DNA from 3 places in the Streptosporangium sp. NPDC004379 genome. Region 3 is predicted to be linked to each of the others. Evidence: riboswitches for the same ligand, from Rfam matches in the RefSeq annotation. Region 3 holds a riboswitch; each other region holds the start of a gene.
The links. Region 3 has a riboswitch for cobalamin ahead of cobN (cobaltochelatase subunit CobN). Riboswitches for the same ligand answer to the same signal wherever they lie in the genome.
Positions count from the first base shown of each region.

Region 1: it holds a riboswitch for cobalamin, as region 3 does, so the genes downstream of both, ACFYSC_RS02080 (ABC transporter substrate-binding protein) here and cobN (cobaltochelatase subunit CobN) in region 3, are expected to answer to the same signal.
Region 2: it holds a riboswitch for cobalamin, as region 3 does, so the genes downstream of both, ACFYSC_RS33025 (ribonucleoside-diphosphate reductase subunit alpha) here and cobN (cobaltochelatase subunit CobN) in region 3, are expected to answer to the same signal.

Region 1 is NZ_JBIAMC010000001.1:480,658-483,925, reverse strand. Features, by position in the region: gene ACFYSC_RS02090 (histidine phosphatase family protein) at 1-356, opposite strand, end outside; gene ACFYSC_RS02085 (Gfo/Idh/MocA family oxidoreductase) at 624-1,484, shown strand; cobalamin riboswitch at 1,623-1,756, shown strand; gene ACFYSC_RS02080 (ABC transporter substrate-binding protein) at 1,826-2,788, shown strand; gene ACFYSC_RS02075 (FecCD family ABC transporter permease) at 2,840-3,268, shown strand, end outside.
Region 2 is NZ_JBIAMC010000022.1:30,442-33,709, reverse strand. Features, by position in the region: gene ACFYSC_RS33025 (ribonucleoside-diphosphate reductase subunit alpha) at 1-2,179, opposite strand, end outside; cobalamin riboswitch at 2,387-2,588, opposite strand; gene ACFYSC_RS33020 (Bug family tripartite tricarboxylate transporter substrate binding protein) at 2,587-3,268, opposite strand, start outside.
Region 3 is NZ_JBIAMC010000006.1:337,787-341,054, reverse strand. Features, by position in the region: gene ACFYSC_RS16020 (precorrin-3B synthase) at 1-925, opposite strand, end outside; cobalamin riboswitch at 1,094-1,213, shown strand; gene cobN (cobaltochelatase subunit CobN) at 1,267-3,268, shown strand, end outside.

The DNA.
Region 1 (3,268 bases), on a different contig from region 3:
GCGCTCTCACCGGGATGGGCGGCGTCGCCGGGGACCACCCCGTCGCGCCACAGGTACCAGCCGGGCCGGTCCTCGCGGATCACCGGAGTGGTGATCCCCTCGTACCCGCCGTAGTCCCACTCCCACAGGTCGGGATCGATCTCGTAGTCGGTGAGGCCGGCCAGCTCCGCCGTACGGCGGGCCCGCGCCGCGGGACTGACCAGCACCAGGTCGAAGGACCGCTCCGCGACCAGCCGGGCGAGCGCCCGCGCCTGGGCCTCCCCCCTCTCGGTGAGCGGAAGGTCCGTGCGCCCGGTGTGGCGGCCGTTCCGGCTCCACTCCGTCTCGCCGTGCCGTAGCAGGAACATCTCTCTCATATGTCACCCATCATGCCGGTACGGCCGGCGCGGCCGATCGGGTGCCCCTGCCGCCCGGCGGAAACACTCCCCGCGGGACCGTCCGGTCCTCGCGCGTCCGGTCCCCTCCGCGCCCGGTCCTTGCGTGTCCGGTCGATCCGCATCCGGTTGATCCGCCGTCCGATCCCTCCGGTTCGGCGGAGCGTCGAGACGGGCTCGGCGGAGCGTCGAGACCGGTTCGGCGGAGTGCCCCCGCTCGGCGGTGCACCCCGTGAGAGGCTGGGGGATGTGACGATATCTGTGGGCCTGGTGGGTGCCGGGCCGTGGGCCGAGAAGGTGCACGCGCCGATGCTGTCGGCCGGACCGCACACCCGCCTGACCGGCGTGTGGGCGCGGCGGCCCGGAGCGGCGGCCGGGTTCGGCGTCCCCGTCTTCGAGCGGATCGAGGAGCTGTTCGACAGCTGCGAGGCGGTCGCGTTCGCGGTGCCGCCCGCCGTACAGGCCGAGCTGGGCGTGCGCGCCGCCAAGGAGGGCAAGGCGCTGCTGCTGGAGAAGCCCCTCGCGGCCGACCTGGAGGGGGCCCGGCGGCTGGCGGACGCGGTCGCCGAGGCCGGGGTGCCCTCCCAGATGGTCCTCACCTGGCGTTACTCGCCGGCCACCAGGGCGTTCCTGGCCCGGGTCTCGGCGATCGAGCCCTTCGGCGGCCGGGCGGCCCACATCTCCGGCGCGCTGCTCGGCAGCGGTTTCACCAGCCCCTGGCGGCTGGAGCGCGGCGCGATCCTCGACGTCGGCCCGCACATGATCGACATGCTGGACGCCGCGCTCGGCCGGGTCACCGCGGTCCGCGCCCACGGCAACCCACGGGGCTGGGTCGGCCTGCTGCTGGAGCACGAGGGCGGCGCGGTCAGCGAGGCGTCGCTGTGCATGAGCGTGCCGGGCGACAAGCCGCCGGCCGCCGTCGAGGTCTACGGCAAGCTGGGCACGGAGGCCATGAACGGCGACCGGCTCGGCTCCGACGTCTTCTCGGTGATGCTCGCGGAGTTCGCCGAGGCCGTCCGCGGCGGGGGCGGCCACCCCCTCGACGCCGCCCACGGCCTGCGTCTTCAGGAGATCATCGCGGCGGCGGAGGAGCAGCTCACCCACGCCTGACGGGTCCGGCGCCGCGGCGCGCGACCCCGCCGGGGGAATCCTCCGGGCGGCGCGAGGCGTGGCCGGGTGAGGGAAGGTCGACGGCGTGGGTCCTGCGGCCGGGCGGGGGAGGCCGGTCCGAGGGTCCCATGTCGCGGCTCCCCGGGGAATTGGTAACGTTTGCCCGACGCATAACGTGTAGCGAAGTCCGGTGTGAGTCCGGCGCTGTCCCGCAACTGTCATGGTCCCCATGGGGCCGAGCCAGGTCGCCTCCGTTGTGCCGACGTCGTCAGCCCTCGTGGAAAAGGGTGATCCGTCGCTTCTCGCGGGTCTCTCGGTTCCGGCAACTGAAAGGACCTCGGTTGAGGCCCGTACGCCCCGTTCTCGCCGGTGCCCTGCTCGGCATGCTGGCCCTGGCCGGATGCGGTCAGAACTCCCCCTCGTCCTCCTCGTCCCCCGCGGTCTCCTCGGGGGCGAGCTCCGCTCCCGCCGCCCAGGCGGCCGGGTTCCCCGTCACGGTCCAGGCCGGCAACGGTCCGGTCACCATCGCCAGGAAGCCCGAGCGCGTCGTCTCCCTGTCGCCCACCGCCACCGAGAGCCTGTTCGCCGTCGGCGCCGGGCCCCAGGTGATCGCGGTGGACGACCAGTCCACCTACCCGGCCGAGGCCCCCAAGACCGACCTGTCGGGTTTCAAGCCGAACGCCGAGGCGATCATCGCCAAGAAGCCCGACCTGGTCGTGCTCGCCAACGACATCGACGGCATCGTCGCCAAGCTGGCCAAGGTCAAGGTCCCCGTCCTGCTGGAGCCCGCGGCCGCCAAGCTCGACGAGACCTACGACCAGATCGGCGACCTCGGCGCCGCCACCGGCAACAAGGCCAAGGCCGACGAGCTCGTGACCGGGATGCGCAAGCGGATCGACGAGCTGGCCGCCGCCGCGCCCAAGGACAAGAACCTCACCTACTACCACGAGCTGGACGCCACGCCCTACTCGGTGACGTCCAGCACGTTCCTCGGCCAGGTCTACGGGCTGTTCGGCCTGACCAACATCGCGGACAAGGCGCCCGACCCGGCCGGCGGCTACCCCAAGCTCTCCGCCGAGTTCGTCGCCCAGGCGGACCCCGACCTGGTGTTCCTGGCCGACACCAAGTGCTGCGCACAGACCGCGGCCACCCTCGCCAAGCGTCCCGGCTGGTCCAAGCTCTCCGCCGTCGGGAAGGGCCAGGTCGTCGAGCTCGACGACGACATCGCCTCCCGCTGGGGGCCGCGCGTCGTGGACCTCGCCGAGAAGGTCGGCGAGGCCGTGCAGAAGGCCGCGACGGACTAGGTGACCCGCTCCGCCCGCCCCTCCGGCCTCCTCAGCCGCGACGCCCCCGACATGCCCGACGGTCCTGACGGTCCCGGCGTCCCGGCCGGACGGCCGGGACGCGCGGCCCGGCTCCGGCCGGCGGCGGCGCTGGCGGCGGCCGGGGTGCTCCTGGCGAGCGCCCTCGCCGCGTACCTGGTCGGCGCCGCCGACATCCCGCCGGGGAAGGCGGCGCTGCAACTGCTCGACTGGTTGCCGTTCGTCTCGGCCGACCCGGGGCTGGCGCCGGTCGAGCAGAGCCTGCTGTGGGAACTGCGGCTGCCCAGGGTCCTGCTCGCCGCGGTCGTCGGCGGCCTGCTCGCCTCCGCCGGAGCCGCCTATCAGGGCGTCTTCCGCAACCCGCTGGCCGACCCGTACCTGCTGGGCGCCGCAGCGGGCGCCGGCCTGGCGACCACGGCGACGGTCGTGTTCACCAGGGGCGACGACCAGTCGCTGACCATC
Region 2 (3,268 bases), on a different contig from region 3:
GAACGGAGGCGTCGGAGGCGTCGGAGGCGTCAGCGCGGGCCACGGTGGTCTGCGCGATCCGGGTCGCCGGGCGGGACCGCAGGTAGTAGGTCGTCTTCAGACCGGACTTCCAGGCGTAGGCGTACATCGAGGAGAGCTTGCCGATGGTCGGCGTGGCCATGAAGAGGTTCAGCGACTGCGACTGGTCGATGTACGGCATGCGCGCGGCGGCCAGGTCGATCAGCGCCTTCTGCGGCAGTTCCCAGGCGGTGCGGTAGAGCGCCTTCAGGTCGCCGGGGACGCCGGGGACGTCCTGGACCGAGCCGTCGGCCCGCTTGATCGCGTCGCGGACCTGCGGGGTCCACAGGCCGCGCTCGGTGAGGTCGCGGACCAGGTAGCGGTTGACCTGGAGGAACTCCCCCGAGAGGGTCTCGCGCTTGAAGACGTTGGAGACCTGTGGCTCGATGCACTCGTAGCAGCCGGCGATGGAGGCGATGGTCGCGGTGGGCGCGATCGCGACCATGAGCGAGTTGCGCAGGCCCGTCCCGGCGATCCTGGCTCGCAGCGCCGCCCACTCCGCCGACCGTCCGGCGCCGTAGTGGTCGGGGTGCAGCACGCCGCGGGCGGCGCGGGTCTCGTCGTAGGAGGGGTGGCGGCCCCGTTCGACGGCCAGGTCGGAGGAGGTGGCGTAGGCGGCGAGCGCGATCTCCTCGGAGATCCGGGTGGACAGCTCCAGCGCCTCCGGGGAGTCGAACGGCAGCCGCAGCGTGAAGAACACGTCGGCCAGGCCCATCACGCCCAGCCCGATCGGCCGCCACCTGCGGTTGGCGGCCTCGGCCTCGGGGGTCGGGTAGAAGCCCAGGTCGATCGTGCGGTCCAGGAACCGTACGGCGGTGCGGACGGTGGAGCGCAGCCGCTCCCAGTCCATCCGCCCGCCGTCGAGGTGGGCGGCGAGGTTGATCGACCCGAGGTTGCACACGGCGGTCTCGGCGTCGCCGGTGACCTCCAGGATCTCGGTGCAGAGGTTCGACAGGTGGATGACGTTCCCGGGGAGGGCCGTCTGGTTGGAGGTGCGGTTGGCGGCGTCCTTGAAGGTCATCCAGCCGTTGCCGGTCTGGGCGAGGGTGCGCATCATCCGGCCGTACAGGGCGCGGGCCGGGACCTGGCGGACGTACCGGCCTTCGGCCTCGGCGGCGCGGTAGGCGGCGTCGAACGCCTCGCCGTACAGGTCGGTGAGGTACGGGACCTCCTTGGGGTCGAACAGCGACCAGGTGCCGTCGGCCTCGACGCGGCGCATGAACTCGTCGGGGATCCAGTTGGCGAGGTTGAGGTTGTGCGTGCGGCGTGACTCCTCACCGGTGTTGTCGCGCAGCTCCAGGAAGTCCTCGATGTCGGCGTGCCAGGTCTCCAGGTAGACGCAGGCCGCGCCCTTGCGGCGGCCGCCCTGGTTGACCGCGGCGACGCTCGAGTCCAGGGTGCGCAGCCACGGCACGACGCCGTTGGAGTGGCCGTTGGTGCCGCGGATCAGCGAGCCGCGCGAGCGGATCCGGGTCCAGGAGACGCCGATGCCCCCGGCGTACTTCGACAGCCGCGCGATCTGCCCGTACCGCTCGTAGATCGCCTCCAGCTCGTCGCGGGGCGAGTCGAGCAGGAAGCAGGAGGACAGCTGGGGGCGGCGGGAGCCGGAGTTGAACAGGGTGGGCGAGCTGGGCAGGTAGGACAGGGTGGACATGAGGCGGTACAGCTCGGCGGCCTCCTCCACCGTCTCCGACAGGCCGCACGCCACCCGCAGGAAGAAGTGCTGCGGGCGCTCCAGCACGCCGCGGGTCTCGGGGTGGCGCAGCAGGTAGCGGTCGTAGACCGTGCGCAGGCCGAAGTACTCGAACCGGGCGTCGGCGGCGTCGTCGACGAGGGCGTCCAGCTCGGCGGCGTGCGCCGCGACGAAGGCGGCCAGGCCGTCCTGCAGCAGCCCGGCGGCGTGGGCGGCGGCGACGGACCCGGCGAAGGTCCGCACGCCGTGGGCGGCGGCCTCGTCGGCGATCAGCCCGGCCAGCAGGCCGGCGGCGACCCTGGAGTTCTCCGGATCGGCGACCACCCGGGCGGCGGCCTCCTCGATGGCCAGCCGGCGGCCGGCCAGATCCTCGCGTGCCTGCCCGGTCCCCTCGGCCGTCTCGGCTGCCTCGGTCACGATCGGTGCCACGTGCTTCCTCCTGGCGTGCTCGGTGCTCTTCCCGTAGGGCTCCCGCCGGGTCAAGGGCACGCGTCGGAGAACGGTTCGCGGGCATGCCGGACCGCCTCGTCCGCGGGCCCACCCTCGAGGCCCTGGACATCTGTGCCGGGAGAGGCGGCCGCGCCGCGCGCCCCGGGCCGCCTCACGCGGCCCCGGCGCCCGGCCCGGTCCCCTTCTCCCGTCTTTCCCGTCACCGGCAGGTCTTCGGACTCACGGGCGCCTGGCGCATGCCTACTGGCCGTCGCTTCCCGGGCGCATGGCCCAGTGCTCCTGACGGCGGTCGTTCCCGTTCACCGCTGCGGGGCAGCCCCGGATTCGCACCGGGTTCCCTCTTGCCTCGCCTCCACGCGGAAGGCGAGCCGGCAACGACGAGGATCCTACATGTAGTGGCTTCGGACGCAACTACCCCAACAGGTTGTGGCGAAGGCTTTGAGCAAACCGAGATCACGGAGCACGTCACGGGCCCGGCCGGTCTCGCCGGACAGCCACTGGCGGAAGTCGTCGCCGCTGAGGTAGATCCGGCTCCAGCCCCCGGCCTCGCACAGGGACCGCCAGCGCGGCGAGGCGTCGAGGGCGTCGCACAGGGCCACGGCCCGGTCCCGGTCGTCCGGGCTCATGCCCCGCGGGCCGAACACCCCGCACCAGTCGGTGTACTCCAGCCGGACGTCCATCTCCATCAGCGTCGGCGCGTCGATCCCGGGGAGCCGCTCGGCGGAGGAGACCACCAGCGGCCGCAGGCGACCGGCGGCGATCTCGCGTGTGAAGGAGCGCGCCGAGCCCAGGATCGCGCCCACCCGGCCGTCGCGGAGCGCCTCGACGGCGTCGGCGGCGGCGGGGTATCCCGCGTACTGCAGCAGCCTGGCGTCCGCCCCGAGGCATTTGGCGATCATGCCGTAGAGCACGTGGTCGGAGCCGCCCTCCAGGCGCCCGCCCATCACCAGCCCGCCCGGGTCGCGGCGCAGCAGCGCGGCGAGGTCCTCGAAGGAGCGCAGGCGGGAGCCGGGCAGAACGATCAGGGCCGCCCAGTCGCCGGCCAGCCGGGCCAGCGGGGTGGTGGAG
Region 3 (3,268 bases):
TGGCGCATCCGGGCCGTCCCGCGCAGGCGGTCACGCCCGTCCAGGGGGAGTCCGGGTCGGTGATGAGCCCGGCCGCCTCCAGCGCGCCGCCGACGCCAGGGCGGTCCGCGACGAAGACGGTACGGCGGGGCGACAGCCGTACCTCGGAGTCGGGGGGTACGGTGACCCGCCCGGCGGGGCCGGGGTGCGCGACGGGCCGCCCCGGCGTCGGCGGCTCCGGAGGCCGCTCGGCGGGACCGGCGGGACCGGCGGGCGTCGAGGCCCGCTCGGCGAGGCCGGCGAGCGCCAGGGCCTGTTCCGGAGTGAGGCGGCCCAGCGGCACCAGTGCCTCCACCAGTCCGGCGGGCCGCTCCGGATGGAGGGGCGGCCGGTACGCGCCCGCCGTCCCGTTCAGCTCGGCGGCGATCCTCGCCGGGCCGTCCACCAGCTCGGAGACGCGCCACTCGTCGGTACGCAGCCGCAGGAAGGCCGCCGCCGCCTCCAGCAGGCCGTGGACCGTGCCCGGCACGCCGTCCACCTCGTACCCGGCCAGCAGCAGCCGGCCGTCGACGGAGGCCGCGTCGGCGGGCAGCCCGGTGCCGCCCAGCGCGAAAAGGAACCGGCCGGGCAGTCCGGCCAGTTCCGGCCGGGCGCACAGGGACCGGTCCAGCTCGGCCACGAGCGCGCCGTCCACCGACGGCGCGGCGACGATGTTGCGCACCCGCTCGTGCGTGTCCGACGGCCGCAGCCCGGCCTCCGCGATCCGCGCGGCGAAGGCGGCGGGGTCGCGCAGGCCCCGTACCTGCACGTTGGCGCGCGAGGTCAGCTCGATCACCCCGGAGCCGAGGTCGCGGGCGCAGCGGGCCAGCTCCCGCAGCTGTGACGCGGTGAGGATGCCGCCCGGCGTGCGCACCCGGGCCAGCGGGCCGTCGGCGGCCTGGTGCACCTGGACCGTCCCCGGGCAGGCGTCGGGACGTGCTCGCCCACCGGGACTCGCCCGTCCGTCAGGGCGTGGCGGTCCGTCAGGGCGGGTCCGTCCGGGGCGGCCGTCCGGGGGGAAGTCGTGGATGGTCATGGCGGATCTCCCGTCATAGGCTTGCCGGAGGCGAAGGTCAGGAGGAAGCCGGTGTGAGTCCGGCGCGGTCCCGCCACTGTCACCGGGGAGCGAACCCCACCGCAGGCCACCGTCACAGGGAAGGCCGGGGTGAGCGTCGATCCGGGAGCCAGGAGACTCCGGCCGTCGCGACACCCGCGACCGGGGCGAGGACCCCGAGGGAGGACATCCCCGTGCCCACAGTCCTTTTGCTGTCGACGTCCGACACCGACCTGCTGAGCGCGAGGGCCAGCGGTGCCGGCTACCGGCTCGGCAACCCCGCCAGGCTCCTGACCGACGACGTCCCCGGCCTCGTGGAGGGCGCCGACCTGGTCGTGGTGCGCCTGCTGGGCGGGCGCCGCGCCTGGGAGGAGGGCCTCGACGCGCTGCTGGCCGGGCCCCGGCCGGTCGTCGTCCTGGGCGGCGAGCAGGCCCCCGACGCCGAACTGATGGAGCTGTCCACCGTCAGCGGCGGCGTCTGCGCGCAGGCGCACTCCTACCTGGCCCACGGAGGCCCCGCCAACCTGGCCGAGCTGCACGCCTTCCTGACCGACACCGTGCTGCTGACCGGCCGGGGCTTCGAACCGCCCCTGCCGGCCCCGGCCTGGGGTCCGCTGGAGCGCGAGGCGGCGGACACGACCGGTCCGGTGATCGGGGTGCTCTACTACCGGGCCCACCACATGGCGGGCAACACCGCCTTCGTCGAGTCCCTGTGCCGGGCCGTCGAGGCCGCGGGCGGCCGGGCGCTCCCGGTCTTCTGCTCCTCGCTCCGCACGGCGGAGCCCGGCCTGCTCGAAACGCTGCGCCGGGCCGACGCGCTGGTCGTCACCGTGCTGGCGGCGGGCGGCTCCAACCCGGCGGCGGCCGGCGCGGGCGGCGACGACGGGGCCTGGGACGTCGGCGCGCTCGCCCGGCTCGACGTCCCGATCCTGCAGGGTCTCTGCCTGACGAGCAGCCGGAAGGCGTGGGAGGAGAACGACGACGGCCTCTCCCCGCTGGACGCGGCCTCGCAGGTGGCGATCCCGGAGTTCGACGGTCGGATCATCACCGTGCCGTTCTCCTTCAAGGAGATCGACCCCGACGGCCTGACCGTCTACGTCGCCGACCCCGAGCGGGCCGCCCGGGTGGCCGGCATCGCCGTACGGCACGGCCTGCTGCGCCGTACCCCGCCCGCCGAGCGTCGCCTGGTGGTGATGCTGTCGGCCTACCCGACCAAGCACTCGCGCGTCGGCAACGCCGTCGGCCTCGACACCCCCGCCAGCACCGTGCGCCTGCTCGCCCGCCTCGCCGAGGCGGGCTACGACCTGGGCGAGGGGTTCCCGGGGGTGGCCGAACAGGACGGCGACGCGCTGATCCACGCCCTGATCGCCGCCGGGGGCCAGGACCCCGACTGGCTGAGCGAGGAGCAGCTCGCGGGCAACCCGATCCGCATCGCCGCCGCCGACTACGCGGAGTGGTACGCCACCCTTCCCGGGGACCTGCGTGAGGGGATGGAGCGCCACTGGGGGCCGCCCCCCGGTGAGCTGTTCGTGCACGAGGGCGACATCGTGCTGGCGGCGCTGCGCTCCGGGAACGTGGTCGTGATGGTGCAGCCGCCGCGCGGCTTCGGTGAGAACCCGATCGCGATCTACCACGACCCCGACCTGCCGCCGAGCCACCACTACCTGGCGGCCTACCGCTGGCTGTCGTCGTCCTTCGGCGCGCACGCCATGGTGCACGTGGGCAAGCACGGCAACCTGGAATGGCTGCCGGGCAAGTCCGCGGGCATGTCCGCCTCCTGCGGCACCGACGCCGCGCTCGGCGACCTGCCGCTCGTCTACCCGTTCCTGGTCAACGACCCGGGCGAGGGCACCCAGGCCAAGCGGCGGGCGCACGCCGTCCTGGTCGACCACCTGGTGCCGCCCATGGCCAGGGCCGAGACCTACGGCGACATCGCCCGGCTGGAGCAGCTGCTCGACGAGCACGCCTCCATCGCCGCCATGGACCCGGCCAAGCTCCCCGCCGTCAGGGCGCAGATCTGGACGCTGATCCAGGCGGCCAGGCTCGACCACGACCTGGGCCTGACCGACCGGCCGCACGACGCCGAGTTCGACGACTTCCTGCTGCACGTCGACGGCTGGCTCTGCGAGGTCAAGGACGCGCAGATCCGCGACGGCCTCCACGTGCTCGGCCAGGCCCCGGAGGGCCCGGCGCGGG